DNA from 3 places in the Vreelandella sp. DA03-1M genome. Region 3 is predicted to be linked to each of the others. Evidence: predicted binding sites of a transcription regulator. Region 3 holds the regulator's gene; each other region holds the start of a gene.
What was found. Region 3 encodes FNR, which switches genes on or off when oxygen is low (the NO sensors DNR and NnrR bind a similar motif). Its sites were predicted from a motif close to TTGATNTANATCAA; they were not measured.
Positions count from the first base shown of each region.

Region 1: the regulator FNR is predicted to act here: its motif matches at 3,933-3,946, upstream of ccoM (cytochrome c oxidase subunit CcoM).
Region 2: the regulator FNR is predicted to act here: its motif matches at 6,333-6,346, upstream of ACXUPB_RS22940 (DUF2933 domain-containing protein).

Region 1 is NZ_CM146798.1:2,054,278-2,064,411, forward strand. Features, by position in the region: gene ACXUPB_RS09530 (SEC-C metal-binding domain-containing protein) at 26-1,843, shown strand; gene ACXUPB_RS09535 (AmpG family muropeptide MFS transporter) at 1,883-3,244, opposite strand; gene ACXUPB_RS09540 (FKBP-type peptidyl-prolyl cis-trans isomerase) at 3,345-3,863, shown strand; gene ccoM (cytochrome c oxidase subunit CcoM) at 4,006-4,128, shown strand; gene ACXUPB_RS09550 (hypothetical protein) at 4,347-4,856, shown strand; gene ACXUPB_RS09555 (GGDEF domain-containing protein) at 4,949-6,001, shown strand; gene ACXUPB_RS09560 (lytic transglycosylase domain-containing protein) at 6,396-6,926, opposite strand; gene ACXUPB_RS09565 (proline--tRNA ligase) at 7,003-8,721, opposite strand; gene ACXUPB_RS09570 (hypothetical protein) at 9,018-9,452, shown strand; gene ACXUPB_RS09575 (amidase) at 9,523-10,134, opposite strand, start outside.
Region 2 is NZ_JBTHGQ010000002.1:172,690-182,823, reverse strand. Features, by position in the region: gene ACXUPB_RS22970 (hypothetical protein) at 1-28, shown strand, start outside; partial or broken gene ACXUPB_RS22965 (IS3 family transposase) at 69-1,218, shown strand; gene ACXUPB_RS22960 (heavy metal translocating P-type ATPase) at 1,260-3,572, opposite strand; gene ACXUPB_RS22955 (hypothetical protein) at 3,565-4,023, opposite strand; gene ACXUPB_RS22950 (APC family permease) at 4,051-5,388, opposite strand; gene ACXUPB_RS22945 (hypothetical protein) at 5,609-5,953, opposite strand; gene ACXUPB_RS22940 (DUF2933 domain-containing protein) at 5,994-6,170, opposite strand; one part of gene ACXUPB_RS22935 (IS3 family transposase) at 7,283-8,214, opposite strand; AL1L pseudoknot at 8,108-8,224, opposite strand; one part of gene ACXUPB_RS22935 (IS3 family transposase) at 8,214-8,499, opposite strand; gene ACXUPB_RS22930 (c-type cytochrome) at 8,850-9,260, opposite strand; gene ACXUPB_RS22925 (WD40/YVTN/BNR-like repeat-containing protein) at 9,313-10,134, opposite strand, start outside.
Region 3 is NZ_CM146798.1:3,546,294-3,556,427, reverse strand. Features, by position in the region: gene ACXUPB_RS16630 (DUF294 nucleotidyltransferase-like domain-containing protein) at 1-1,163, shown strand, start outside; gene ACXUPB_RS16625 (3'-5' exonuclease family protein) at 1,169-1,822, shown strand; gene ttcA (tRNA 2-thiocytidine(32) synthetase TtcA) at 1,924-2,835, shown strand; gene fnr (fumarate/nitrate reduction transcriptional regulator Fnr) at 2,828-3,571, opposite strand; gene hemN (oxygen-independent coproporphyrinogen III oxidase) at 3,675-5,114, opposite strand; gene ACXUPB_RS16605 (sulfite exporter TauE/SafE family protein) at 5,203-5,898, opposite strand; gene ccoS (cbb3-type cytochrome oxidase assembly protein CcoS) at 5,895-6,140, opposite strand; gene ACXUPB_RS16595 (heavy metal translocating P-type ATPase) at 6,137-8,596, opposite strand; gene ACXUPB_RS16590 (FixH family protein) at 8,593-9,126, opposite strand; gene ccoG (cytochrome c oxidase accessory protein CcoG) at 9,133-10,134, opposite strand, start outside.

The DNA of each region.
Region 1 (10,134 bases), 1.5 Mb from region 3:
ATCGTAAAACACAGTGGAGACGGCAATGCTGGCGGTATGGGTCGATCAGCTGCTGGGATTTGCCTCCGGGGCACTCTCGGCAATCAGGCAACAAGAACACTATCCGGACTTCATGACCTGGGTGCGCGCCAAAGGGGCGGACTCATTTGCAGGCGATGTGGCAATGGCTCAGGCGTTGGCGCCCGTGCTGTGGTCGCAAACGCCGCTGGAGCGGCTTAATTTTGCCTGCGAGCCACTCGCTACGCCGGGGCGTAATGAGCCTTGCTGGTGCGACTCTGGGCGTAAGTTCAAGCAGTGCTGCTACAAGATTGAGTTTCCCACCGATATCCCTGATCAGATGATGTGGATGCTGTCGCTACGTGAGTGGAAAGGCGCCACCTTGAAAGCGGCGTTAGATAGCCAGCACGCGCCCCCTCAAGCGCTGCTTGAAGCCGGGTTGATCGCCGCTGAAAGCGGCCAAACAGGCCGCGCGATGCAAATTCTTGAATCGCTGTTCGACGGTAGCGACTGGTCACGTCTGCCGGAGCAGGCGGAACCCGCGTTTGAAATCCTGCTGGATATTTATCAAGAGCGCGGGTTCACCCGCAAACGCGCCGATTTGCTTGACGAAGTGATGGAACGTGGGCCGCTGTTCTTACGCGGCGTTGCTCTTGAACGACTGTGCTTGATGCACCTCGATAACGATGATCTGGATAGCGCTCGCGGGGCATTCGTGAAAGCCCAACAGGCGCTGCCTGACTCGCCTACCCTGGCTTATATTGAAGCCATGCTGCTGCTGCATGAAGGTCATGAGCAGGAAGCCAAAGAGCGCGCCAACTTCTGGTATCGCCGCCTGGTTCGCCAAGGCGAGCTGGACGAAGATCAGTTGGAGTTTCTAGCCGCACTGGCGGATAACCCCGGCGCGACGCTGGCTGACCAATTGCTCAGCGCAGAAGAGGATCTCGCTACTCCGCTGGTGGCGCTTCAAGCATTGCTGGCCGCGCTGCCTACCGCGCCCAAAATCGATGTCAGCGCCGACCCTGAAAGTGACCGATTGCTGTATAACACCAGCGCCCGTGAAGCCACGCTGTTTGCTGGCTGGCATGAGCAGTTTCAAGTGCTGGTAGACGAAGATGTCGCGTTGGGTTTTCGCGATGACCCCTGGGGTAATGCCATTGAGTGGATGTCGGCGTTGTGCGCGCACCCTGAGTGGCTAGATGCCCCGCAGGTAGTGCAAGACTTAACGTTGGCACTTACCAGTCGCTTTGGCAGCCTTCCCTGGATGGCACCAAGCCTGCTGGAGCCACTGGCGCTGCGCCTCTCGCGCTGGTTGGAGCAAGCCCGCGCCGAAGGCGACGGCAACCTGTGTTGGGACGATGCCAACAACGCGATGTTGCTACGTACTGGCTTGGCGCTGGTAGTCGGTATGGAGCGCGGCGCGCGTCAGCACTCTCGGGAGTTGGCTGAAGAGTTACTGTTGATCGACCAGGAAGATAGTTTAGGGCTGCGCGAGCTGGTCCTGGATCAACTGCTGCGGGATGACCGCAACGAAGAAGCGCTGGCGTTAGCCGAAGAGAATGACGACGATGGCTCGCTGGTGTTGGGGCTTTTAATGGGTAAAACCCTGGCGCTCTATCGATTAGAGCAGCATGAGGCGGCAGAAGCCGCCCTTGGCGATGTGCAGGGCCATAACCGCTACGCATTAGAGCTAATTTGCGCAGAGAGCCCTCGGCCTTCCATGCCTCACCCCGATGGCCAGGTTGACCCTGGCTCACGGGCGGAAGCGTGGCAGTACCGCACCTTGATGCGCGATCAGTGGCGCACTACGCCAGGGGCCTTGGATTGGCTCGAAACACACCGCTAGTCCAATTTTCTCTTCACTCGTCTAAGCCTTCAAGCCTGTTTAAGCAGGCTTGGGGGTAGGCACTAGCTGCTTGTCTCGGCTGATCCAAATCGCCAGGATAATGGCGGGCAGGCCCAGTAGCGTTGCGATGACAAAGAAGCTTGGGTAGCCCTGTGAGGTAACGACCAAGCCGCCAAACCCGCTCAAAAACTTTCCTGGTAGCGTCATTAGCGATGAGAACAGCGCGTACTGCGTTGCGGTATAGGCGCGAGATGTGAGGCTGGAAAGGAAGGCGATAAACACCGCGCTGGCTAAACCGTTGGCGAGGTTATCGCCGATAATCGTGACCACCAGCATGGGCAGTTGGTTACCCACCAAGGCAAGCACCGCAAACAGCAAGTTCGTTACCATCACCAACCCCGCGCCGAAGATCAGCAGTGGGCCGATGCCGTAGCGGGCCACGAAAAGTCCGCCTAATATCCCGCCAGTAATACTCATCGCAATGCCAAATATATTGGTCACGTTAGCAATCTCTGCCAGCGAAAAACCCAGATCGATATATAGCGGATTAGCCATGGAGGCCATGGCCAAATCGCTGATTCTAAACACCGCAATAAACACCAAAATCCACAGCGCTTTTACACCATAGCGGCTGAAGAAGTCAGTGAATGGGCAGACCAATGCCCCAATACTCCAGGCGCCTAAGCGGCGTAAGATTTTCGGTTTGCCGCGGCTGGCGCGAATAAATGCGCGGACTTTGGGTTCATGAATAAGCTGAATAGAGAGCGATGCCCGTTTGGGTTCTGGTCGCAGCAGCACTGTAAGCACGCCAATGCTCATTAGCGCCGCCATGCTCATATACGCCACATCCCAAGAGGCCGACGCTGCGATATACAGCGCACCAGCACCGGCAGCCAGTAAGCCACCGCGATAGCCAATAATATAGGTCGAGGCCATGGCGGCCTGAACATCGTCATCGGCAGATTCAATCCGGTAGGCGTCGATGGCGATATCTTGCGTCGCTGAACCAAAGGCGACCAGCAGGGCAAACAGCGCCACCCAACCGAGATTACCCACCGGGCTTAAACTGGCGAGCCCCACCAGTCCAGCCGCTATGGTCGCCTGAGCTAACAGCATCCAGCCGCGGCGCTGACCGAAGGCGCGGGTCAATAGCGGTAGCGCTAATCGGTCAACCACCGGTGCCCAGAAAAACTTGATCGAGTAGAGCATGCCAATCCAGGCAAAAAAGCCGATGGCCGCAACTTCGACACCATCACTGCGCAGCCAGGCGGAAAGCGTGGAAAATACCAGCAGAAACGGCAGGCCTGCAGAAAACCCCAAAAACAGCATGGTAATAACGGGCGCACGACAATAAATAGCCAGTGCAGCAAGCCAACTGCGCTGGGGGGTGGGGTTTAGCATTAAACGCTACTCCAAGTGGAAAGACGCTGGCAACGGCCAAGTGGTAAACTGATGCAGTGTTCGATTACAAAGCCGACAGCTTACCGGAGAGGAGTTTTCCATGTCGATTACGGCGCATCAGGTAGTTACCTTGCACTATGTCCTCAGCGACGTGCTCAACGATGGCAGCAAGCAGGTATTGGATGACTCCCAGGCGCGCAATAAGCCGTTGGAGTACTTGCATGGGCACGACAATATTGTTCCTGGGCTAGAAAATGCGTTAGCGGGCCAAGCTGTTGGCGCCGAGCTAAGCGTTCAGCTCATGCCTGCGGATGCCTACGGTGTGCGCAACGAGGCGCTAATTCAAGAAGTTAGTCGCGGCTCTTTTGGTAACGCTGAGTTGCAGCCGGGTAGCCGCTTTCAAACCGAAGGCGAAGCCGGGCCGCAAATTGTCACGGTACTCGAAGTCGATGGCGACCGCGTCACCGTTGATACCAACCACCCCTTAGCTGGACGCACGCTGAACTATAAAGTGACCATATTAGACGTACGTGAAGCTACCCGTGCAGAATTAGCCAAAGGCCACCCGTTACCGCCAGGTACCGAGCACAGCAAAGTCGAAGACCGCAAGGTGCTGTAGTGCTCATCACGCCCAAAAATTGATCGGTATCAATTTCCTGTTTAACCATCTTCCCCTGCCTGCCGTAACTTGACCCAGGTCAGCATTCTTCCGCCATTGAGTGACTAGTATCAACGCATACATCACGGCGGGAGGATTCACCATGTATTGGGATGACACAATTGTTTTCGGCTTGGCCACCGTCGCGTTAGTGATCGCTTTTATGGTGGGCTGGGTTGGCTTCGTGATTCGCGATCATCTGCGTAAAGATGAGCGCAAAAAGTAGCTTATCCCGTTCATGTAAACCTTGTCAGGGGAGGGGGTTTGCTAACTTAGTAAACTTCCTTTTGCCAGCCCATATTGGGCTGGCTTTTTTATCTGGTAAATAACCAATAGTTTCTAAAAGCGTAGCAAGTTGAAAGTAGCTAGCGTGCGTTGAAGAGCAATGCAGGTCTTGCTCTGGTAAAGTTCGTTGAAGGAATGAACACACCAGGAAGCTTAGCCATGAACGCAGTTGCCTTACACCGCAGCCCATGGGTTCGAGCACGTAATCGATTAGCGTGCGTGTTGATGTTTGTAAGTATAACGCTCCCCACGGCGGCCTTTGCCCAGACGCTCAATATGATTAACGGCGATGTGACGCAAAAGATTGTCCTAAGTGATTTGCGCACTATCTCTGACACCACGTTTACTCTCTATGACCCCTATCAAGGGCGCGATGTTATAATGCAAGGCATAACATTTCGTAGCTTCCTCATTGATCAATTTGGCGATGTGCCGCCAGCGCTCCACTTTATCGCCTGGGACGATTACGAAGTTACCCTTGAAGGGTGGGATGACCCCAACTGGTATTTAATTACCACCGAAGATGGCGACCCGTTGACCATTCGTACACGAGGTCCTGTCCGGCTAGTAGAGCGCGATTATAATAAGCGGGGCAATCGTGATGTTGAGAACCTACGTGATTTCAACGACTGGATCTGGATGATTCGTAGCATAGAGGCGAAGTGGTGACACATAAAGTCAAGCCTGCTGTTCCGCCATCACAAAAGCCGCGATCAATAGCGCGTCAGCATCGCTATTTCACCTGGCTTTCGCTGAGTTTGATGAGCTTTTTGGGGCTGATGGTGCTGATTGTCTATGAGTCACGCTGGGTCTACCCGGAAATACAGGCTTACTTTAGCCAAACAGGCAGTTTAACAGGTCAGCAATTAGCCACTCGATCACGTGTTTATCTGCAAAATGCCCAATCCGAGCTGTTAGCAGATCAGCCTGAGCAAGCGGTGTTCGATGCTACGATTATTAATATTGAGTTGGCCTATGGTTTATCCGATGTGCATGTTTATCGGAATCAGTACGAGTGCATGGCAACAAGCCTGAATATTTTAAATCGTGTATTAGCACAGTTAGAGGCGCGTGAAATTGATCGTGTTAACGCGGTGAGCGAGTTGTTTGCTCCGATCGCTTGTTTAACAAACATTGAGATGAGCCAGTTAGACCAGCGCGGTGCAGCGATCAATGATTTCTCCGCAAGTACCCGCCAACATAACCAAGTACTGACGTATTCCAGCCTATTGATCTTCGTGATGGGGCTGGTGTTTTGGTGGCTTCATGAGCGCCAATTACGGCGCACCGATCATGCAACCCAGGAGACTTTCGAGTGGATGCAGCGCGCTATGCGTGACCCACTCACTGGCATTGGCAATCGCAGTGCTTTGCATCAAGATGTGTTAGCGAAACAGCACCAATCGTTGGGGCTGATCCTTCTTGATATCGATTTTTTCAAGCAGTACAACGATGCTTATGGGCACCCGCAAGGTGATATGCTTTTACGCCAATTAACCACTTTGATTGGGCAAACGCTTAATAATGAAGCGCAGCTCTACCGTTTGGGCGGTGACGAATTTGCGGCACTCCTTCTCTGCCCCGACACTGAAACGCTGAAAAGTTACTGCCACCAGTTGATTGAAGGGTTGCGTGAAGCTGATTTTTCACACCCCGCCCATCCCGATAAAAAAGGCGTCACCTTGAGCGTTGGCGGCAGCTGTTTTGTAGCAGCTGAACATACGTTTTCCCACGCCTACGAAGCCGCCGATAAAGTGCTCTACCAGGTGAAAGCAGCAGGACGTGATGGCTGGCAGGTTACTGAAGACGCATAATCTCTGCATACAGGGGGCGAGCCTGCCCAGCAGCTCATTGCGTGCGCCAAAAAAGTAATACCTTCCTCCTGCATCGATCGTAGGCTGTCCACCCAGGCGCTCGTAGAGCGTCGTTTGGTTGCGATTGTGTGCACAGCTGGCCAGGGGTAGGGCGATGGTCGTCAACATCAGAGCCATTAAATAACGGTGCATTGTTATGTCCTTTTGGATGAGCTCTCGCAGTGAACTTAAAACGCGGCCTGGAGTGAAAAGGTACCCGCCGCGCTGGGAATGCTGGTAAGCCTATAAAAATTTCACTCGAACAAGTGCGTAAGGACATGGCCGAACTGTTGGACCAGTTCTTGGCGGTCGGCCTGATTGAAGCTGCTGAGCAGGCTGCTTAACGCTGTGGAGGTTAGCGCCATGTGTCTCGCCACGCATGCATGACTCGCTCCGGGTACCAGGTTTTCCCCAAGCTGCCGTTATAGCGCGCTAGCGCGCGGGTAAAGTCGCCATTTTCAATAGCTAAATAGTGCGCCAAAATCGTACAGCCGTAGCGCAAATTACGCGGCGGATGGGTTAAGTCGTCGATAGGTAATCCTAGCTCGCTAACCCAAAAGGGCATAATTTGCATCAAGCCGACAGCACCTGCTGATGAAGTAGCATCGGCTTTGAATGCGCTTTCCACTTGGATTAAGGCTAGGACCAAATCAGGCGGCAAACCAGCTAGCCTGGCTTCTTGATAGATGCGCGTTAGCAGAGTTTGACGCTGCTCTGGATCATCAATAAAGCGCGCTAGCGGGGAGTCCATCTGCATGCGCCACTGGCGTGCTGCCCATTGTTGTTGAGCCGTTTGATGCTGTTGGTTGGCCGCTTCTAGCGTAGGACGCAGGGCCGGTGGCAGCGGCTGTGCTGGCGCAGGCCCTGCAGCGCTGAGCAGCAGTATGCCTAGCGCCAGCCTAACGGTTAGCCACCGCGTGGCGCTGAACAAAACACTAGATGCGGTGGCTGTTTTGTTGGGGTTAGCGGGCCTTCTCACGCAAAAAGTCGATAATTTGATCTGCGGGCACCATGGTTGCTTCGCTATCCCGGCGGCCTTTGTACTCCAGCTCGCCATTATCCAAGCCGCGATCTCCAATCACCAACCGATGGGGTATGCCTATCAGTTCCAGGTCGGCAAATTTGACGCCGGGGCGAGTGTCGCGGTCATCTAACAATACGTCGAGACCAGCGGCGCTGAGTGCTTGGTAAAGGCGCTCAGACTCTTCACGGACACGCTGGGACTTGTGCGCATTCATCGGCACTAATGCCACTTGGAAGGGGGCAATGGCGTTAGGCCAGATAATCCCGGATTCGTCGTGGTTCTGCTCAATGGCGGCGGCGACCACGCGGGTCACGCCGATACCGTAGCAGCCCATCCACGGGTGGCTGGTTTTGCCGTTATCGCCCAATACGTTGGCGTTCATGGCCTGGGAATATTTTTGGCCAAGCTGGAAAACGTGACCGACTTCAATACCGCGCTTGATGGAGAGCGTACCTTGGCCATCGGGAGACGGATCGCCTTCAACGACATTGCGTAGATCGGCAATCTCGGGCAGGGCCACATCGCGCTCCCAGTTAATACCGAAGTAGTGCTTGTCATCCACATTGGCACCGGCGCCAAAGTCGCTCATTAGTGCCACGCTGTGATCGATAATCACCGGCATCTTTAAGCCCACCGGGCCCAGTGAGCCGGGGCCGGCACCCACCGCCGCGCGAATCTCTTCTTCACTGGCCATGGTTAGCGGCGCAGCGACGTCGGCCAAGTTTTCTGCCTTAACTTCGTTGAGCTCATGATCGCCACGAATCAGCAGCGCGATCAGGCCGCCTTCGGCTGCGTGAACCATCAACGTTTTGATGGTTTTTTCAATCGGCAGCTCGAATTGCTTCACCAGGGCAGCGATCGTTTTGGTGTTCGGGGTATCGACCAAGCGCAATTCTTCGCAGGGCTCGGCACGGGTGGCCTGGCTGCCAAGCGGAGCCGGTAGCGCCTCGGCCTTTTCCATATTAGCCGCGTAGTCAGAGGAGTTGGAGAACACGATATCGTCTTCGCCGGAATCCGCCAGCACGTGAAATTCGTGAGAACCGGTGCCACCGATAGAGCCATTGTCGGCAATCACTGGGCGAAAGTTCAGCCCTAAACGCGTGAAAATGCGTGTATAGGCATCATACATATCTTGATAGGTCTGTTTCAGTGAGGCTTCATCCAGGTGGAAGGAGTAGGCATCCTTCATAATGAACTCACGCGAGCGCATTACGCCAAACCGCGGACGGATTTCGTCACGGAATTTGGTCTGAATCTGGTAGAAATTGATCGGCAGTTGCTTGTAGCTGGCGATCTCTTTACGCACTAGGTCGGTGATGACCTCTTCATGGGTCGGGCCAACGCAGTAGTCGCGATCGTGACGGTCTTTTAAACGTAACAGCTCAGGGCCGTATTGCTCCCAACGGCCAGACTCCTGCCAAAGTTCTGCCGGCTGAACGGCGGGCATCAGTACTTCTTGTGCACCGGCGCGGTTCATCTCTTCGCGCACGATGGCTTCTACTTTACGCAGCGTACGCAGGCCAAGCGGCAGCCATGTATAAAGCCCTGAGGTTAAGCGGCGAATCATCCCGGCGCGTAGCATTAGCTGGTGGCTAATGACTTCGGCGTCGGCCGGGGTTTCTTTCAGAGTGGCAATCAATAATTGGCTGGCGCGCATGGGTTAGAGCATTCCTTAGAGCTTAGAAAATAGCGTTTAGAAGAAAATGTGCTTGGAAGAAGCCTTACTCACCATCGGGGCTTAGCCCCATTAGCGTTGAATAGGGCCATTGTACGGCCTAGCGGTTAAAGCGGCAAAATAGTGCTTATCGACAAATCATCTATGCTTTTGGCAGGCTGTGCTAGACTACGCTGGTTTAGGGCGCGATGGTCGGCAAGGAATAGTAATAAAAAAAAACGCTGCGCCACAGCAGGTTAGGCCGACTATGGTTACTTTTCTGATTGAGGGATCTTTCCATGCATCAAGCAGTTCGTCGCTGGTTGACAGGCGCCGTGATTGGCGTTTCCATCGTGTCATTAAGTGGTTGCGGTACATTGTTTCATCCTGAGCGAAAAGGCCAGATGAGTGGCGATATTGATCCGGTTATCGCTATCGCCAATGGGGTAGGGTTACTGTTCTTTATCGTACCTGGGGTGATTGCCTACGCCGTGGATTTCTCTAATGGCACCATCTATCTGCCCGGCCGCAACAGCGCCTCAGTAGATGTTCACCACTTAGACGACGCTATGGATGTGGCTTCCCTGGAAAAAATACTCTCTGAGAAGGCTGGTCAGCCAGTGAGCTTAGAGAGCGAGTTAGTCATGATTGAAGAAATGGGTAGCCTTGATGAAGCGCTGGCCATGGTGCGTATGTCAGGCGTGCTGGACGAGGAAAAGCTTTCCGCGATGTAACGTTTAACGTTGCTCGCTAAAACCCAGCCCGGCTTTCTGCCGGGCTGGGTTTTTTTATGCTGAGTATGCGTTACGCATACTGGGCTGGATTGGGAACGCTGGGAAAACGCGGTGGATATGCTTCCATGTAAGCGTGGCAAGCGCGTAGAAGGCGAATATCATCAAACTTGCCGCCAGCGAGTTGGAAGCCAACCGGCAAGCCTTCATTGGTAAACCCGCAGGGTACCGATGCGGCGGGTTGCTGGCTGAGGTTAAAGGGGTAGCTAAACGGCGCCCACTCTTCCCAGTCCTGCATACCGCTGCCTGGGGGCACTTCCTGATTAATTTCAAACGGACTGACTGCCACCGAGGGTGTCATCAGTAAATGATACTCTTGATTGAAGTGTTCCAGGCGTTGCGTTAATGCCGCGCGGTCGGCCAGGGCACGAAACAGCTCAACGGATTTCCAGGGCTCCGCTTCGCGGGCATTGGCTACCATGTCGGGATCTAAAAGCGTGCGCTGATGTTGGCTCGTTTGCGACCACTGCTCTAAGGAGGCGGTAAACCATAGCTTGCGAAATGTCTCCAGTGGTGACGAAAAGCCTGGGTTTACCTCGACGATTTGAGCGCCCAACTCCTCCAATCTCATGGCCGCTTCACGCACACGCCCGGCAATTTGTGGATCTACCTTGGCGTAACCAAG
Region 2 (10,134 bases), on a different replicon from region 3:
CGCCTATGAATCGCCCCGGGTTCCGTAGACACCTCCAGGCCTTATACTGAAGGCAGTTAGGAGGACTCATGAGCCGTCAACGATATACCGAAGAATTCAAGATCGAAGCCGTCAAGCAAGTCACAGAACGGGGCCATCCCGTCGCCGAGGTCGCAGCTCGGTTGGGCGTGTCCGGCCATAGTTTGTACCAGTGGCTCAAGCGCTATACCAAGCCTGCAGAACAACGCCAGCAGGACGATGACCTTCAAGCTGAGAATCGGCGATTAAAGGCGGAGCTGAAACGTGTATCAGAAGAGCGAGATATACTAAAAAAGGCCACCGCGTACTTCGCCAGGGAGTCCGACTGAGGTACGCGTTCATTCAGGACCATGCGAATCAGTATCCGGTGCGCCGGTTGTGTAGCATGATGGACGTGCACCCCAGCGGTTATTATGCCTGGTGCCGTAACGCCATGTCTGACCGGGCACGAGACGACCAGCGCCTACTGGGGCTGATCAAGCACGCCTGGCTTGAGAGTGGCGGTGTATACGGTTATCGCAAGATTCACCAGGACCTGCGAGAGATCGGTGAAGTCTGTGGCAAGCATCGAGTGGCCCGTCTGATGCGTGAGGAAGGACTACGTTCACAAACCGGTTATCGGCGACGGCCGGGCCGCTATGGCGGCAAGCCAGCGGTAGTATCACCTAACCACCTGAATCGTCAGTTTGACGTAACGGCACCCAACGTTGCATGGGTCACCGACATCACTTACATCCGCACTTACGAGGGCTGGCTCTACTTGTCGGTGGTGATCGACCTGTTCTCTCGGCAGGTGGTGGGATGGTCAATGAAGCCTCGCATGACGACAGATCTGGCACTGGATGCCTTGCTGTCCGCCGTCTGGCGGAGGAAGCCCCAAAAGCCCGTCATGATTCATTCGGATAGGGTAGTCAGTTCAGCAGCTCGGATTGGCAAAGTTTTTTGAAGGCCAATCATCTGGAGGGCAGCATGAGCCGCCGGGGCAACTGTCACGACAATGCTGTTGCTGAAAGCTTCTTCCAGCTCCTCAAGCGAGAGCGAATCAAGCAGCGTATCTATCCAACCCGAGAGGCTGCTAAAAGCGATGTGTTCGATTACATTGAAATGTTCTACAACCCAAGACGCCGCCACGGCACGAGTGATGACGTGTCACCCGTTGAGTACGAACGGCGGTATTTCCAGAGCCTGACGGGTGTCTAGAAGACCCGGGGCGATTCAGATTTATCTTCGAGTAGATATTGTTACTTAATAGCAATCATCCTAAGTCGTAAAGCATTGCCAATCACGCTCACTGAAGAGAGTGACATCGCCGCCGCCGCGATAATCGGTGATAACAGCATACCTGTGAAGGGGTACAAAATCCCTGCGGCAATGGGGATGCCTGCCGCGTTGTAAGCAAAGGCAAAAAAGAGATTTTGGCGAATATTACGCATGGTGGCTTTTGAGAGCTTATGCGCCGTGGCAATACCGGTAAGATCTCCTCGCAGTAGAGTAACCCCAGCGCTTTCTATCGCCACATCGGTGCCGGTTCCCATGGCAATGCCGACATCCGCTGTAGCCAGCGCAGGTGCATCGTTCACGCCGTCGCCGGCCATGACAACAATGCGCCCTTCATCACGGAGACGCTGAATCACTCGGCCTTTATCCTCTGGAAGCACTTCAGCTTCGACCTCATCAATGCCTAGCCGACGTGCCACAGCGTTGGCGGAGGTGCGATTATCGCCTGTCAGCATCACCACTCGAATGCCGTCAGCCTGGAGTGAACGAATGGCTTCTTCGGTGGTTTCCTTGACCGGATCGGCAATGGCGAGCAGCCCAGCTAAATTCCCGTCGATGCTCGCAAAGATGACAGTAGCACCGTCGCTGCGCAATTGATCGGCATGTGTGTCTTGAGACTGGGTGTTAACGCCCTCGCTTTCCATCAATAGCCGGTTGCCCAGGGCAATACGCTTGCCATCTATCTGGCCTATAACGCCCATGCCATTGGGAGCCTCGAAGTCCAACGCTTCTGTTAATTTTACCTCTGCCTCTTTAGCCTTTTCGACTATTGCATGGGCCAAGGGGTGCTCGCTGCCTCGCTCAAGACTAGCTGCCAAGCGCAAAAGCTCCGATTCAGCAATGCCTTCAGTGAGAATCAACTCGGTCACTCGTGGTTTGCCTTCGGTAAGCGTGCCGGTTTTGTCGACGACGACGGTGTCGACCTTCTCTAGACGTTCAAGAGCTTCGGCATCGCGAATCAACACGCCTAACTGGGCACCGCGCCCTACACCGACCATAATTGACATGGGGGTAGCAAGACCTAGCGCGCACGGGCAGGCAATGATCAGAACACTAACCGCCGCAATAAGGCCAAACGCCATCGGCGGGGTAGGGCCCCACAATGACCAGGCGATGAAAGCCACAACAGCAATGAGAATAACGACGGGTACAAAGATGCTGGCGACTTTGTCGGCAAGCCCTTGAATGGGTGCGCGGCTGCGCTGGGCGCTGGCGACCATTTGCACAATCTGCGACAGCATCGTGTCCTGGCCCACCTTGTCAGCGCGCATGACAAAGGATCCTTGACCATTGATGCTGCCGCCAATGACGCCATCGCCGACTTCCTTTTTCACCGCTAGTGGTTCACCGGTAACCATGGATTCGTCAACGTTGGAGCGACCTTCCATCACTTCGCCATCTAATGGCACCTTATCGCCGGGGCGCACCCGGAGACGATCCCCTACCTGAACCTGGTCAAGAGAGATATCTTCCTCATTGCCCTGATCATCAAGGCGTCGAGCGGTAGCAGGCGCCAAGTCGAGCAGAGCACGAATAGCGCCAGAGGTTTTTTCACGAGCGCGTAGCTCTAATACTTGTCCCAGTAAAACTAAAACGACAATCACTGCCGCTGCTTCGAAATAAACGGCCACCGAACCATCGGCTTGACGGAAGGCGTCGGGAAAGATGCCCGGTGTGAGGGTGGCCAGCAAACTGTAGAGCAACGCGGTGCCGGTACCGATCGCGATTAGCGTGAACATATTAAGGCTGCGATGCACTAGCGAACGCCATCCGCGTACAAAGAATGGCCAACCTGCCCAGACGACTACCGGCGTTGCCAGCAGCAGTTGAATCCAGTTAGAGGTTTGCTGGGAAATAAAATGCATAAGGCCAAACACGTGGCCACCCATTTCTAGGGCAAACACGGGGAGGGTCAGTACTAGGCCGATCCAGAAACGCCTGGTCATGTCCTTGAGTTCGTCCGAAGGGCCGGTGTCAGCAGAGACGGTCTCAGGTTCCAGCGCCATGCCACAGATTGGACAGTCGCCTGGGCCTTCTCGTCGAACTTCTGGGTGCATCGGGCAAGTATAAATAGACCCCGAGGGTACTGACGCTTGTGACTGTTTGCTTGGCTCAAGATACGCATCAGGCTTGGCAATAAACTTTTCCTGACACTTTTCTGAGCAGAAGTACCAAGTCTTACCCGCGTGATCGGCACGGTGGCGGGAGGTATGGGGATCAACGTCCATGCCACAAACAGGGTCTTTCACCTTTGTCTCGTTATGGTCTTCAGACATCGTTCATTCTCCCCGTTTGGCGAACAAGGCGCATGGCTTCGTGCTCTTCAAGTGCTAAAAGGGAATCTAAGAGCTCTTTAGCCTCAGGAATTTCCGCTTTGCCAACGAGGGTTCGATAAAGGTTTATCGTTTGTTCATGGAAATCAAAAACCTCTCGGCAAATGTCGTCAACACTTAGCGTGGAATAGGGCGCATCGCAGGTACGATGCGTACGGATAGGTTTATGCTCCAAATAGTCATAAACGTAGGTTTTTAATGCTTTCGCGTCAGCAGTCTGTTCAAAGCGCGCCACAACGCGCTGCATTTCCGCTTCCTGTGCAGCTAAGTAATTGAGCAACATGCGAGCGCGCTCTTCTTCGTGTATATCGGCGCAATGAGCAAGGCAAGCTGCAAGATGCTCGTGTAACTGACGGGTCCAATCGATCAATTCACCAAAGGTTCTAACGTCCATTTGGTACCTCCTATAACGCTATTAACGTTAATGAGTGTGAGAGTGCTCGCTATCGTTTGAAGCGTCGCGTTTGGATAGGAAAATCCATTCGCCGAGTAAAAGAGTAGCCATTACTACGCCAGCAACGATGAGCACCATGGGGTCCGAGATGGCTTTTACCCATAAAAAGCCGATTAACACGACAGCATCTAGTAGTATGGCAATGCTAGGAATAACAGGATTAGCCCCCACTCTGTCCTTGAGATGACGAAGCACACCCCAGTGGATGGCCATATCCATGATCAGGTAGAAAATGATGCCTAATGCTGCGATGCGGCTCAGGTCAAAAAAAGCGGTGAGCACTAAGCCAAATACGATGGTGTACACCAGTGTATGCTTTTGTACACTGCCGGGCATGTGGAAATGGCGGTGAGGAACCAGCTTCATTTCTGTCAGCATGGCGAGCATGCGTGAAACGGCAAAGACGCTGGCGATGATACCGCCCGCCGTTGCCAACATGGCGAGAATGACGGTAAACGCAACTGCCGCTTCACCCAGTGCGGGACGGGCAGCGGCGGCCAGGGAGTAGTCTTGGGTTTCGATAATTTCAGGCAAAGATAGGTTGCTGGCAACGGCAAAACCGACAAGGGCATAGATCACCACGCATAGCGCAATCGAGATCGTGATAGCTTTGCCAAGATTCCGCTTAGGATCTTTAAGCTCCGAACCACTATTGGTAATCGTCGTGAAGCCTTTAAATGCCAGTATGCCGAGCGCCGTAGCACCTAAAAAGCCCGTTATCGTAGGCGTAGGTGCATCGTTGCCAGCACCCATTTCGATGGAGTCGGCAATAAACACGCCGACAATACCAAACACTATAATGCCACCTATTTTGATAAATCCGAGCACCGAGGCGACGGTCTCGATCAAGCGGTTGGCGGATAAATTGATCAAAAAGGCTATTAGCAGTAAACCAACCCCGAGTAGGGGCACAAATAGTGAACGATCCCCCAGGTCAAACAACTCAAGCGTGTAGGAACCAAACGTTCTCGCCAAAAAACTCTGTGCGATCACCATGGAAAAATACATCAGGAGGGCATGAAAGGCGGTGGGAAGCGTCGGGCCATACGCTTTCTGTAAATACATGCCAATCCCACCTGCTGATGGGAAGGTATTGGACATTTTAACGTAAGAATAAGCGCTGAAAGAGACAATGACGGCAGCGGCCAGAAAGGCTAGAGGAAATAGCCGACCAGTCATTTCGGCCATTTGGCCGGTTAGCGCAAAAATACCGGCCCCAATCATCACGCCGGTGCCTAATGCAACGGCACCGACCAACGAAAGACTGTTTTCTTTATATTGTGGCGTTCTATCCTGCCCAACCATGAAAGCGACTCCTTGTATTAACGGCAACCACAGCAGCAATAACTGCCGAGGACTCCTGTGCGGTGTTTTTTGATGCTATATAAATTAAATATAGAACCTATGTGCAGCCACATGGCAAATGACTAACGGAAGGTCTGATTTTGCGAGGCCACAGGCAAGCAGCTCTTACCCTAAACTAGCTAGTCTTGCTCCTGGTTGTGTCATGTAGCCGTTATGACTATTAATGACAGCTCCAAGGTTCCTGTTTAGCGTTGTCTTTAACGTTCTGATCGACGAAACGGTAATACTCCTTCTTAAAGCGGTTCCACCGATCAGCGCTGACCTGTATGTCATGGAGCTTGAGAATTTTTTCAACGTCATCGATGCAGAGCCTCAGCGCATCGTAAGCAAGGCTGATATTTCGGTTTTTCTCGTTGTAGACCACCTTATCCATTCCATAGAGTCGGTCGATATCTGACAGCGCTTCTTCAATGCGTTTGGATTTACTAGGCTTGATTTTTAAATTCCGAGTCACCAGTGTGTTTTTGGAAACACCCAAGCGGTGCTCTTGTTGTGTCGTTTTCATGGTCTTTCTCCCAGGCGCGTACATGTATATATAGAGTGGTTCAGTCCTTGTCTATTTTGTCCTTATGACCGCCGTGGTGTTTATGCATGAAAATATGCATCAGTGGGCATGCTGCCAAAAAGAGGAAAGGTAAGAACTGAAATAGGTGGAGACGGTGCTCGGTTCCAATCAGGTATCCCGCCCAAATGACAAACCCAGCAAGTGGCACCCACAACATCAGCAAACGACTACTTGTACTGTTACTCATAATCACCTCAGTAACTCGCCCAAAGAGCCAACAGCAGTTAAGGCCGTTGGTTTGGGAAAAATCAAATAAATAACCCCAATAACAGCATGGATGATTTGTCTGAACGCAACCTGAACAGCATCGGAGGGAAATATGATCCTGATCAAGCGCCTCGCAAAAAGTAGGCGATAATTACCCAAGCGGTATCCATAGCCTCATTCCCATCATCATTAGGTTTTCGGTGAGCGATACAAAGCTTAATGGGTATTACTGTTGCCGACACAGGCGCACTTGAGCTCACGTTTATCGAGGTATATCGCTTTAAAGACAGAACCTGTCACACGGTGCCAACGAATAGCGCCAGTGGCGCAGCCAGCCAGATAAGCGTATCGGCCAGCAATTAGTAGCTTCGGAAGTATCTAGGCGTGAAGGTAAACGTAACTGAAGGGGACTTGGCGCTGGGCGTGCAGGTCATAGTTGAGAAACATGGCGCTAAAGCTCGCTACGCCCTGCAGCTTTTGCAGACCCGGGGGTATGATCGCTGTGGCTACGGCATACTCTAGCACGCGTGCAGTGAATATTATGCACTGAACCTCCCAACTGGCAGAAAAATCGATGAGTAACGCAGTGGCAAAAATTGCCAGCACAGGGCGATAGGTGGTCGCATTAGGGTCTGAAACGCTAACTCCCAGGTGCTCATGAAGCTCTTCATAGCCGCCAATACGTTCATAGCCCAGATATCCCTGGGAAATCGTATCGACATGTTCCTGCTCTGTAAACGCGTCAATCTCTTATCGCGAAGTCAGCAGGTTTACGTTCACCTAAGGCCCATGTGCACGAGCAGGTCAACGATCTACAAGCCAAACGGACATATGTACTCTCCTGTTTGCAACCATAAGCGCGAGCGCTGGAGTGGGTCGTTGTCACCGTTATGAACCTCTTAGTTGTTTATTAACACTATATTGCTTACCTAACATAATAATCTAACTCCCTTCCACAGCCTTCAGATCAAATATGTGGCGCGACGAAAACTTTATTGTGAAGTGAGCCAGTCAATCTTACTATGAACCGCCCCGGTTATTCCGGAGACCGGTTTGTTTGAGTCAGGCAGCTTCACCCGACTCCTCCAATTGACGATAATACGTCCTTTCTCGTTCTGCTGGTGGAACGTTTCCGATGGGTTCCAGCAGTCGGCGATTGTTAAACCAGTCAACCCATCCCAGCGTGGCATACTCAACGGCATCTCGCCCTTTCCATGGTCCACGATGGTGAATCACCTCCGTTTTGAATAAGCCGATGATGGTCTCGGCCAGCGCATTGTCGTAGGAGTCACCGGTGGTGCCGACTGAGGCATCGATACCCTCATCAGCCATACGCTCTGTGTAGCGGATCGAGAGATATTGGCTTCCTCTATCACTATGGTGGATTAACCCTTGCCTGTGCTTTCGTGCCCACAGGGCTTGCTCCAGAGCGTCCAGTACCAATCCCGTTTTCATCGACGTTGCTACACGCCAACCCACGATACAGCGTGCATAAACATCGATAACGAACGCAACGTAAACGAAGCCAGACCAGGTAGCGACATACGTAAAATCGGCCACCCAAAGCTGATTAGGACGCATGGCCGTAAAGTCACGTTTCACTAAATCAGGTGCTCGTTTCTGGCCGGGATCACTGATCGTCGTGAAGGGGCGTTGGCCTCGCACCACGCCGCGAATTCCCAGGCGTCGCATGAGTCGTTCTACGGTGCAACGAGCAACATTAACGCCCTCACGGCGGAGTTGCCGCCAGACCTTACGAGTACCGTAGACGCAGAAGTTTTCTTTCCACACTCGCTGAATCTCAGCGGTAAGAAACGCATCCTGCCGATATCGACCTGCCCGCCGCTCAGGATCGGTCTCAAGTGACTTGTGGTGGTAATACGTCGATGGGGCGATTGGCAGCTGGCTACAAATCGACTCGACCCCGAACTGAGCACGATGCTCGTCGATAAATGACACCATCAATTGGGTTTGCGGTCGAGCTCCGCCTGGGCGAAAAAAGCAGCCGCCTTACGGAGAATTTCATTGGCGCGCTTCAATTCGACGTTTTCACGCTCTAGCTGCTTGAGTCGTTCATGTTCATGCAGGTTAGCCGAGCTATCTTCCTGCGTGAGTTCTGAGCGTTTGCACCAGGCTCTTAAGGTCTCTGGTGTACAGCCAAACTTGCTGGCAATGGAGCAGATCGCCGCCCACTTGGACGGGTATTCGCCTTGCTGTTCAAGGACTAATCGAACAGCTCGCTCCCGGACTTCTGGGGAATATCGTTTTGGTGAGTTCATAACTCCATCCTCTCAAGATATGGAGTCTCCGGTAAAGCCGGGGCGGTTCACTAAGCCTGAAGGCGCCTCAGTCGTTAGGTAATAAGTTTATTTTATATGAAATTTGTTAACTTCCATGTCTCAACATAAACATTTGAGATTCGCTAAAGTGTATATTTATTCGCTGACAATGCGAAGTTGGTTTTCTAAGTAAGGGCTAGCATTCGCCGGGAGCAGGTTTGTCGGAGTTAAAAGGACCAAGAGGTTGTTTTCTACTTAATAACACAAGTGGGCGGTTGAGACGGTAGCTAACAGTGTGGTGACCCATAAGGTGACTAAGAAAATTTGTTATAGGGCATAGACACTATTATTTACTCTGGGGGTATTCCAGTTTGTATTGGAAAGGGGTTCTCAATACTTTCGTCTGCTTGGTGACGCCTTTGCTCTTGTGTCCATAATATCTTGAGATAATTCACCACATCTCGTATCTCGCTGGGAGCCAAAACTTCCTGATACGCTGGCATCGTTAGCCTATCGGTTTTATTCCAGGGGTCGCGCCAACCCTCGGCAATAATTCGGTAGAGCATGGCATCAGAGTGTTTCCAGGTATGGCCCTCTGGCCCATGTGGTGGAGCAGGTAACTCGCCTAGAGCATTTTGCTCTTCCCAGTTGGGCATGCCTTCGCCTTGTGTACCGTGGCAACTAGCACAGTATTGTCGGTAAACTCTTTTTCCGTCTTCCAGCTGAGGAGTATCGCTTGAAAAAGGACGGTCCTCAGCCATGGCGTGCCCCACAACCATTAGCGTCAGCCATGAGGCAGTGAAAAAACAGTGCTTACGCATCGGGATAAGTCCAGGATTGGCCTTCGTCTTCACTGTGTAGAAGTTCCCCTTTCTGGTTTAAACCATAGAGAGTGTCTTTGGCGGAGAGTGTGAGTGCAACGAGCTCTGTGCCGTCACCAGCTACTTGTTGCCACTCTTGACCACCCGTTTCACTACGCCATAGTCCTTGCTGTGTAACCACATAGACTCGCTTTGGGTTGCCAAGGCTATAAGCCACATCATAGACGCTGCCAGCATCAAGTGCTCCGGTCGGTCTCCAACCGCAAAAGCAGTCCATCGATAGACGCACCGCATCGTCCGATACCCCGTAGAGCCAGCCGGTCTGCATGCTGCCTTCCATGTCAGAGTGGACGAGTCGGTTAATCTTTTGTGAAGGACCACTGTCCATTTTTTTCCAGGTGGTGCCAGCATCCTCGCTTTGGTAGATGCCGTCTTCTTCAATTACCGCATAAAGTGTTTCGTTCTGACGGCGATGTACAGCTAGCGCAGTAACCTCTCGGCTAGGTAGGTTAGCGCTAAGCTCTTGCCAGGTTTCTCCATTGTCGGTGCTACGCTGCACCCCGATTGAGGGGCCTGCGATATAGAGCGCTTGCGGATCAGTGGAGGGGACCGATACCGCGCGCAACTGGCCTTCATTCACGTCTTCGGGCAAGGGAATCGCATTCCAGGTCATGCCTTCATCGGCACGCTGGAATAGTTGGTTAGCCTCAATTTTAAACAGTCGTTTGCCTGTTACGTCATATTGCAGTGCAAGCAACCCTTCTTCAGTTGCCAAGGCCGTAATGGCGCTGCCAAAGCTGACTGCGGCCAAGCC
Region 3 (10,134 bases):
TCACCGTCGCGCCGGATCAATACTTGTTTGAAGTGCTGGTACTGATGACGCGGCATAAAGTGACGCGGGTAGTGGTGCTGGAGCAAAACGTTCTCAAAGGCGTCGTCGAACTCACCGACGTACTTAGCTATTTCTCCAGTCGCAGCTACGTGGTGAGTCTACAAGTCGAACAGGCGGGCAGTTTGGAAGCACTGTCGGCGGCTAGCCAGCGCACACCGGAGCTGGTGAAGGCGCTGATGGCTCAAGGCGTAAAGCTACGCTTTGCGATGGATCTACTCGCCGCGCTGAATGGCCGTATCATGAGCAAGGCGTGGGAATTCACTATTGCTGAGAAGTACCGCGAACAGAGCTGCATGATGGTGATGGGTAGCGAAGGGCGCGGCGAACAAATACTAAAAACCGATCAAGATAATGGCTTGATTTTAGCCGACGATGCGCAGTGGCCAGATCTTATGAGCCACATGCAAACGCTCACTGATACCTTAATCCAGCTTGGCTACCCGCCGTGCCCCGGCAATATTATGGTTTCAAACCCTGAGTGGGTGGCCACAGTGTCGCAGTGGAAGAGCAATATTGCCAAATGGGCCAGCGAGCGGGATGGCGACAGCCTGATGAAACTGGCGATTATGCTTGATGCTCATGCCGTGGCCGGTAACCCCAGTCTGCTTGAGAGCGTACGAGAAGAGCTATTTGAATGCTGTTCTCGTGACGAGCTGCTGCTTTCGTACTTTGCTCGCACGGCGCTACGCTTTTCCACACCGCTGACGCTGTTTGGCTCGCTGAAAAAGCCTCAGCACGGTATCGATATCAAGAAAGGCGGCATTTTCCCCATTGTTCACGGCGTGCGCACCATGGCGCTGGAGCGACGAATCAAAGCGACCTCAACACTGGATCGTTTAGACGCGCTGGCCGCCGATGGCCGCTTGGATCGCCGGTTCGCCGACGATCTGGGCGAAGCACTGGCGCTGTTTTCCGAGTTGCGTCTCAAACAGCAGCTCACTGCCCTAGAGGCAAGTAGCACATCGCAAGAGGCGAACCGCACTAATCGTGTCGTGGTGCAAAGCCTCTCTTCGCTAGAACGCGACCTATTGCGTGAAGCACTGCATATTGTGAAAGACTTTAAGCAGCGGCTTTCCCATCGTTATCATCTGGAGTATTCGTGAGCGGAATGCGGCTGTTAGATCGACACGTGGCACTCTTTAGCGGTTCCTTACGTACCTTGCTGCGTCGCGAAAGCGACCGGCGACGTTGTGCTGATTCTCCCTATGCCTGGCTTTTTCAGCCCTATATGGGCGAAGAACTGGTAGCGCTTGCCTGCACATCAACGCCTATGCCGACGTCACCTGTGATCAGTTTGGCCGCCGTGGTGCTTAGCCAACAGCAGGTGCGTACCAGCCGTGCTTTTGTGCTGACGTTAGGCGCACCGGGGCAGGCTGACCATGCATCGCTGCGTCGCCATCACCTGCTGTGTCAGGCAGGGGAGGTGGCAGCGCCAAACCGCGACAATTTAAATGCGTTAGTAGAGTTTATTGGCAATCGCCCTATTGTCGGCTGGCAGTTAGACCAGCGGATTGGGGCGTTAAATGCGTTGCTGAGAAAGCGGTTGGATTTCGCACTGCCCAATGCCCAGGTCGACGTAGAAAAGCTGCATCAGCGCCAGCTGCGGCGCTTGCATCCGGAGATAGAGGCACCCAGTAGCTTTGCCCAAGCGCTGGCGTGCTGGCAAGTACCCGCGATGGGAATGCAGGGTGTGTTAGGTGAGGCCACTTCCAGCGCGCTGCTCTATATGCGCCTGCAGCGCATTATGGCAGAGGCTGCTTAGTAATAGGTCTGTATACGAGTAGTTGGGTCAGGGCGGTGAGTGTTGTTAGAATAGTAGCCACTTTTTCTTGAATGCCTTCCACCCTCGGCAGTGCTTATACCATGCAACCTCTTGATCATTTTGACCCTGCTTCCCTTGGAGCCGACCTCACTGATGTTGATCATGGCCAGTCAGAGCTGGCTGATGCTAAGCAGAAACGTGAATTTAACAAGCTGCAAAAGCGCCTGCGCCGAGAAGTGGGCAATGCGATTATTGATTACCAGATGATCAATGAAGGCGACCGTGTGATGGTCTGCCTTTCCGGCGGCAAAGACAGCTATACAATGCTGGAGATTTTGCGCAACTTGCAGCGCAACGCGCCGGTCAATTTCTCACTGGTAGCGGTCAATCTGGATCAAAAACAGCCCGGTTTTCCCGAGCATGTGCTGCCTGCGTATCTGGATAAGCAGGGCGTGGAATATCACATTGTCGAGCGTGATACTTATTCGGTGGTGAAAGAAAAAACGCCAGAAGGTAAAACGACTTGCGCGCTCTGTTCACGCCTGCGCCGCGGTTCGCTGTATGGCTTTGCCGAAGAGATTGGCGCCAATAAAATTGCCCTGGGCCACCACCGTGAAGACATCCTTGAAACCCTGTTTCTCAATATGTTCTTTGGCGGCAACTTAAAAGCGATGCCGCCTAAGCTACTTTCTGATGATGGTAAAAATATCGTCATTCGGCCGTTGGCTTACTGTAAAGAGGCAGATATTGCCGAGTTTTCACGGCTGATGGAATTCCCGATTATTCCCTGCAATCTATGCGGTTCGCAGCCCAATATGCAGCGTCAGGTCGTCAAAGAGATGCTCGCCGAGTGGGACAAAAAATTCCCCGGTCGCCTGGAAAGCATGTTTAAAGCCGTTACCAATATTGCGCCTTCCCAGCTAGCGGATCGCAATCTCTTTGATTTTGAAGGGCTAGAAGCCAAACAGGCAGAACTACTGGCCGGGCGTATCCAGGCATTTAACGTCAGCTAGCGTTTTGCTCCTCTTCGGCGAGGGTGATTAAGCGCTGCATATCAAGAATATTGACCTCTCGCCCGGATACCGCCACTACGCTCTGCTGCTGGAAGCGGCTTAAAATCCGGCTGACGGTTTCCACCGCTAAACCCAAATAGTTGCCGATATCGGCCCTGGGCATGGAAAGGCGGAAACTGTAGGGCGAGTAGCCACGGCGACGAAAACGATCTGAAAGCGTGATTAAAAAGCTCGCCAGCCGCTGGTCGGCGGTTTTACGTGACAGCAGGCGCATCATGCGCCGGTCGTCGCGCAACTCTTTGCTCATGCTGCGATACAGCTGGCCACGCAGTTCGGGCAACTCCTCAGAGAGTGAGTCCAAGCGATCAAAGGGAATCTCGCAAACGGTGGTCGTTTCCAAGGCAATTACACTCCCTGGGTAGTGCTCTTCATCGATCCCGTCCAACCCCACTAGTTCGCTGGGGAGGTAGAAATTGGTCAGTTGTTCGCTGCCGTTTCCCTCTGATGTGACTTGTTTCAAACTGCCCGAACGTACCGCATAAACGCTGGTAAAAGTATCGCCTTGGCGAAATAGTGGCTCGCCTTTTTTCAGCGGTGCGCGACGACGAATAATGGCATCGAACTGGCCCATATCGTCTATCTCAAGGGCAAGTGGCAAGCATAGTGAGCTCAAGCTGCAGGTTTGGCAGCGAGCTTCATGGAGTAGCGAGCGTCGGCGGCTCATGGGTTCCAACATGCATAACTCCTTGAGTAGCGTCGTGAGTGGCAGGTAATCATTACGCCGTGCTGAGGTAGGCTTCTCTTAGTATGGAAGCTTCATTTCGTTAGCGATAGCTTGTTTACACAATCTTTGAGTAGTGCTTGCCTGATTGCTGCGGCAGGTGAGCATCAAACGCCATGGCTAAGTGACGAATCAGCAGCCGTCCCATGGGCGTCGCGCTAAGCTGGTCGCCGCTGCGCGTCAGCAGGCCATCTCGCTCGGCGCCCTGTAAGTGCTCAAGCGCTTGCGCAAAGTAACGCGGGGCATCAATGTTCCAGCGTTGACCGATGGCGGCCAGATCAATGCGCATATCACACATTAGTCGCTCAATAACGTCCCGGCGGATCAGGTCATCGTCACTTAAGCGCAGCCCACGTACGGTTGCCAATTGGCCTTGATCCAGCGCTGCTTCATAGCGGGCCAGATCGCTAGGGTTCTGTGCATAGACGTCATCGACGCGAGAAATCGCCGACACGCCAAGCCCGATTAAGTCGCACTGGGCGTGACTGGAGTAGCCTTGAAAGTTGCGCTGGAGCGAGCCTTCGCGCTGGGCGATCGCCAAGCTGTCATCAGGACGAGCAAAGTGATCCATGCCGATGTGCACATAACCGGCCGCGGTGAGCATCTCAATCGTGGTGCGCAGAATCGCCAGCTTCTCTTCGCTGCCCGGCAGGTCATCGATGTTAATCCGCCGCTGGGGGGCAAAGCGCTCGGGCATGTGGGCGTAGTTAAACACAGAAAGCCGTGCGGGATTTAACTCGATCACTTGGCGCAGGGTGTCTGCAAAGCTTTTTTCAGTCTGAAAGGGCAAGCCGTATATTAAATCGAGATTGAGCGAACGAAAGCCCAGCCGGTGTGCTTCATCCATCAGCGTCTCGGTGAGTACCCGTGGCTGAATACGGTTAATGGCTTTCTGCACCAGCGGGCTTAAGTCCTGCACGCCTAAACTGATGCGATTGAAACCGAGCGACTGCAGGTGGCGCAGCGTAAATACGTCCGCTTCGCGTGGGTCGATTTCAATCGCGTAATCGCGATCAGACGCGGACGAGAGACCAAAGCGCGCGTCCAGGCGATCAATCAAGTCGCCCATCTGGTTCAAGTTAAGAAACGTCGGTGTTCCGCCACCCCAGTGCAACTGCTTCACCGGTCGTGTGGTATCCAGGTGGCGAGCGGTCAGCACCATTTCACGGTCAAGCCGGGATAGGTACGGCTCGGCCAGGGCGGTGTTCTTGGTGGCGATTTTATTACACGCGCAGTAAAAGCAAATTTTGCGGCAGAAGGGGATATGCACATACAGCGAAAGAGGACGTTGGCTGGCATTGCTGCGCTCTAACGCCTGAGTCAAATCGCTCGGGGTAAATTGGTCGTGAAACGACAACGCCGTGGGGTAGGACGTATAGCGCGGGCCGCTGGTGTCGTAACGGCGCAGTAAGGCTTCATCCCATTTTTTCTGCTCCGGTGCTGCCCCGGCCATGGTTGAAGTCATCGTAGAAGAAGCCGCGAGGGCATGAACGGGCATGAAGTGACGCTCCGGCGTTAAAAGTGGCGTTAAAGCTTTGATGCCAGCCTAACGCGCGGCGCCGATATAAATATTGAGCCATGTCATGTTAATGAAGATTGTGTGCTGTGAGTGTCCACAGCTGCCACAGCGCAAAAGCAATGATCGTCAGCGCGGCCACGCTGCGCGTTGCCGGGTGACGAATCAGGTGGCTTAACTGGCGCGCGGCAAGCCCGGTGGCCAGCAGCGCAGGCAGCGTGCCCAGTCCAAAGGCGCCCATCAATAGTGCGCCCTGGAGCGGGTCGGCAATCGCTAAGCTCCAGGCCAGCATGGAGTAGACCAGCCCACAGGGCAGCCAACCCCATATCGCCCCCAGCGCAAAGGCTTGGGGTAAATGAACTACGGGCATTAAACGTCGCCCTACCGGCTCGATAAAGCGCCATAGGCGGCGGCCTATCGCTTCAACTTTAAGCAGCCCTTTCCACCAATTGGCGATATACAGCGCCATCAGGATCAGCATCAGCGCCGCAAACACTTGTAGCAGCATTCGCGCCGTGGCAGAGAGGGAAAATAGCGTGCCTAGTAGGGCTACCAGCGCGCCTGCGCTCATGTAGCTAATGATGCGACCTGCGTTATAGCTGAGCAGCAAGCCACCCATACGCGCCGGATGACGCATGCTGGGGGGCACTGCAAAAGTGAGCGCGCTCATAATGCCACCACACATGCCAATGCAATGGGCGCCGCCCATCAAACCAAACACGAACGCCGCCAGCAGTGGCGGCAGGTCAAGGCCGGTTGGATTCATGGCCGGGGCTCTTGGTCGTCGGGTGAGTGTGTGTCGGAGGGGGCAGCAGGGCGGTGCTTGGTCTGCTGCCGCTGGCGTCGCTGTTCGGGGTTGAGGTCATTCTCATCTTCATCAAACAAAATGCGGTGCGCCGGGCCTTCCAAGTCGTCGAACTGATCATTTTTCACCGCCCAGAAAAATGCCCAGACGGCGAGGCCCAGCAGAATCAGTGAAAGCGGAATGAGTAGATACAGAATCGTCATGCGGTTACCGGTGTTGAAGCGCTTGGCGAAGAAGCGGGCGGCGTCGTACGCCAGCGTGACAGCCGCAGCGCGTTACCCACCACCACTAGCGAGCTGAGCGACATACCAATAGCCGCCAGCCAGGGCGGCACCAGCCCCATTGCCGCCAGCGGCAGCGCCGAAAAGTTGTAACATACTGACCAGATCATGTTCTGGCGCATGATACGCCGGGTCGCGCGGGAAATCTCGATAGCCTCAAAAATCCGCATCAGGCGTGGGCTGAGCAGCACCGCGTCGGCGCGGGTACGGGCGAGATCCGTCGCGCCATTCATGGCAATTGCCACATCAGCACCGGCTAGCACCGGTACGTCGTTGATGCCGTCACCAATCATTACCACGGTTTCGCCAGCGGCTTGAAGCTCTTTCATCCTGGCCAGTTTGCCTTCGGGGCTGGTACCCGCATGCCAAGTAGTAATGTTGAGCTGGTTAGCCAGGCTCTCAACGGCATCGACGGTATCACCGGAGAGCAGCTCCACGGTTAGCCCCTGGCCCTGAAGGGCTTTGATCGTGGCAGCAGCGTCATCACGAATACCATCATGCAGACCAAACCAGGCACGGGGTTCGCCGTTTTCGCTCAGCAGCAGCCATTGGCCCCTGGCGGGTGCCGAAATGGCTTCTCCAGCGGCAAATTCTGGTTTGCCCAGCTTCCAGCGCGCGCCGTTTAGCGTGCCCTCTAGTCCTTGACCGGTATGGCTATGAATATCTTTTGCCTGAAGCGTTGCATCCCGAAACGGACGAAAGGCGCGGGCGATAGGATGTTCTGACTGGGCTTCAAGCGCAGCGGCAATTGCCTGGGCGTGCTCGGCGGTCAATTCGCCAAACGGCTGGGTTTGGGTCAGGTGCATTTCGCCGCGGGTTAGCGTGCCGGTTTTGTCAAAGATTACTCGGGTTACGTTGGAGAGCGTCTCCATGGCATCGGCACGGGTGATCAACACGCCGCGCTTGCGCAGTTGACCATGGCCTGCGGTCAGGGCCGCGGGGGTGGCCAGCGCCAGCGCACAAGGGCAGGTCACGACCAGCACCGAAAGCAGTACCCAGAGCATCCGCGAGGGGTCGATAAACCACCAGGCGATGGTGACGCAGGCGGTTACCACTAACAGGCGGAGCACAAATAGGTGGGCCATGCGTGCTGCCATCTGGGCCAGCCGCGGACGGCTGGCAAAGGCGCGGTCGGTGAGATCGACAATGCCCGCCACACGGGCATCGCGGCCGGCGTGGGTAACACGGATTACCAGCGGATTTTCCATGTTCTGGCTACCGCCGATAATGCGGTCGCCCACCCGGCGGGTGACCGGCAGGTATTCGCCGGTCAGCATGGATTCATCCAGGCTCGATTCGCCCTCCTCGATGATGCCATCGGCGGGCACGCCATGGCCGGGCTTGATCAATACGCGATCACCGGAGGAAAGTTCGCTGGCGGGCAGAATACGTTCGCTGCCATCGCTTTCTAACCGCGTGGCTGAAATCGGCAGTACGCCGCTCAGTGCATTGCCGCTATGCCCGCTGCGGCGTCTGGCACGGCCTTCCACGTAGCGGCCAAACAGTAAAAAGAAGGTGAACATGGCTACCGAGTCAAAATAGACCTCGCCGACGTTGAATAGCACGGCATAGCTGCTGGCAAGATAAGCGCCACCAATGGCTAACGAGACCGGTACGTCCATACCCAGTACGCCAGTGCGCAGGTCGCGCAGGGCGTTGCGGAAAAACGGCTGGGCGGAAAAAAACACCACCGGCGTGGCTAGGGCAAAGGAGAGCCAGTGAAACAGCGCGTAGAAGTCGTCGCTGATTTCACCGGGGCCGGAGACATAGATTGGGATAGAGAACATCATCACCTGCATCATGCCGACAGCGGCGATGATTAGCCGACGCACGTTCATACGCTCTTCGTGCTGCATGCGCGTCTGAGCCTGGTCTGGCTCGTAGGGCTGGGCGTCGTAGCCAATGGCGGCAAGTTCGGCCAGCAGTTGTGAGAGTTTTAACTGCTGGGGATCCCAGCTCACCCGCAGACGGTGGTGAGTTAAATTCACCGCGCTGGAGGCAACGCCGGTTAAGGCATTTAAACGGTGTTCGATCAGCCAGGCACAGGCGGCACAGGTAATGCCTTCGATGGCGAGGGTAGCTTTGACATTGCCCTCATCACCATCAGGGTGAACAAACTGCGCTTGCAGGCCGGGATCATCAAATACCGACCACGTGTCCGCTTTGGCGGCTTGGCGTTCATCGGGGCGTTCGGGAAGTTCGGTTCGGTAGCGGTAGTAGCTCTCTAGCCCGCCATCGACAATGGCATGAGCCACCGCTTCGCAGCCGGGGCAGCAGAGCGGGTGGGTGTGGTCATCCAGGGTAATCGTCCAGGGTGCCGCAGCGGGCACCGGGTTACCGCAGTGGTAGCAGTCAGAGGCAGGCACGGCGTTGCTCATTCGCTTTCTGGACGCCCTCCTGGCAATAGCGCGACGCTATTTTCATTAGGGAACGTCGCTTCACCCGTCAGACGCCAGTCGGCATCTTCTAGTGCGGGCTGAATCTGTAGGTACCAGCGGTAGCGCAGGTTGTCAGGGCCCTGGGTGATATAGCGGCCGTCACGGACATGCTCCAGTATGAACGATTGATCACGGTCATCCTCGGTAGGGAAGATGAGGTCCAGATAGAGCTTGTCGGGACGCGCATCGCCGCTTAAATCAACCACGATGTCGCTGGTCATCGGATCAAGACGTAGCTCGGCGCTTAAGTTCAGAGTGCGCGCCTGCTCCTGCTTGGCAAGTACCATATTAATGGCTTTGCCATGCTCGTAGTAATCCTCTTGCACTACCATGCCATCAAAACTTTTAACTGACATAACGGCAAAGGTTATGCTGAACATAATGGATGAGAGCAGAATGCCGATTAGAAACCATGGCCAAAACTGCTTGTACCAGGGGATCACCTTCTCGCTAGAGGGTAGGGATGACATCGTCGTTTATCTCCTAATATCGCCCAGGAAGCGGGCATCCCGCTCAAGGCGAATACGTTCGTCTTGCTGAGCCTGCAGTGTGAATACAATGTCGTGACTGGGTTGCTGTAGTTCGTCAGGGCTAGCGGTCACTGTAACGACTTCTAAGCGCGACTCACCCGCAGGCACGTCAATCATATTGCTATCTAAGGCTAAACTGGGCAGCCCGGAAACGCTCAGCTGGTAAGTGTGATCCTGGTCATCAAGGTTACGAATGGTCAGGGTAAACACATTACTAATCAGGCCGTCGCGGGTCGTTTGGTAAAGTTGGGTGCGCTCGCGCTCAGCGTCAAAGTTAAGTGGCATGCGGTCATTAATCGCCCAGGCAAAAGTGCCTATCATTAGCACCAATGCGGCAAAGTAGCCTAGCAGGCGAGGGCGCATGATATGGCTCTTTTTGCCCTCAAGCGCGTTTTCGGTAGTGTAGCGTATCAGCCCCCGCGGGTAGCCCATTTTGTCCATTACGCTGTCGCAGGCGTCGATGCAGGCGGCGCAGGTGATGCACTCATACTGCAGTCCGTCACGGATATCGATACCGGTAGGGCATACCTGAACGCAAAGATCGCAATTGATACAGTCGCCGTATCCTGCTTCACGGGCCTCTAGATGGCTCAGGCTTTTAGGGCGATGGCCACGGGGTTCACCACGGGACTCATCGTAGGAGACAATCAGTGTGTCACGGTCAAACATCACCGATTGAAAACGGGCATAGGGGCACATATAAATGCACACCTGTTCACGCAGCCAACCCGCGTTCAGGTAAGTGAATACCAGGAAAAAGCCCACCCAGAAGTAGGACCAGCCATGGGCTTCAAGGGTGGGGAGCTCTGTCACTAAATCACGAATTGGCGTGAAGTAACCCACAAAGGTGATGCCGGTAGCGAGCGCTATCAATAGCCAAGCAGTGTGCTTAGCAGTTTTTCGCCAAGCCTTATCCGCCGTCATCGGTTGATTGTCGAGCTTGATACG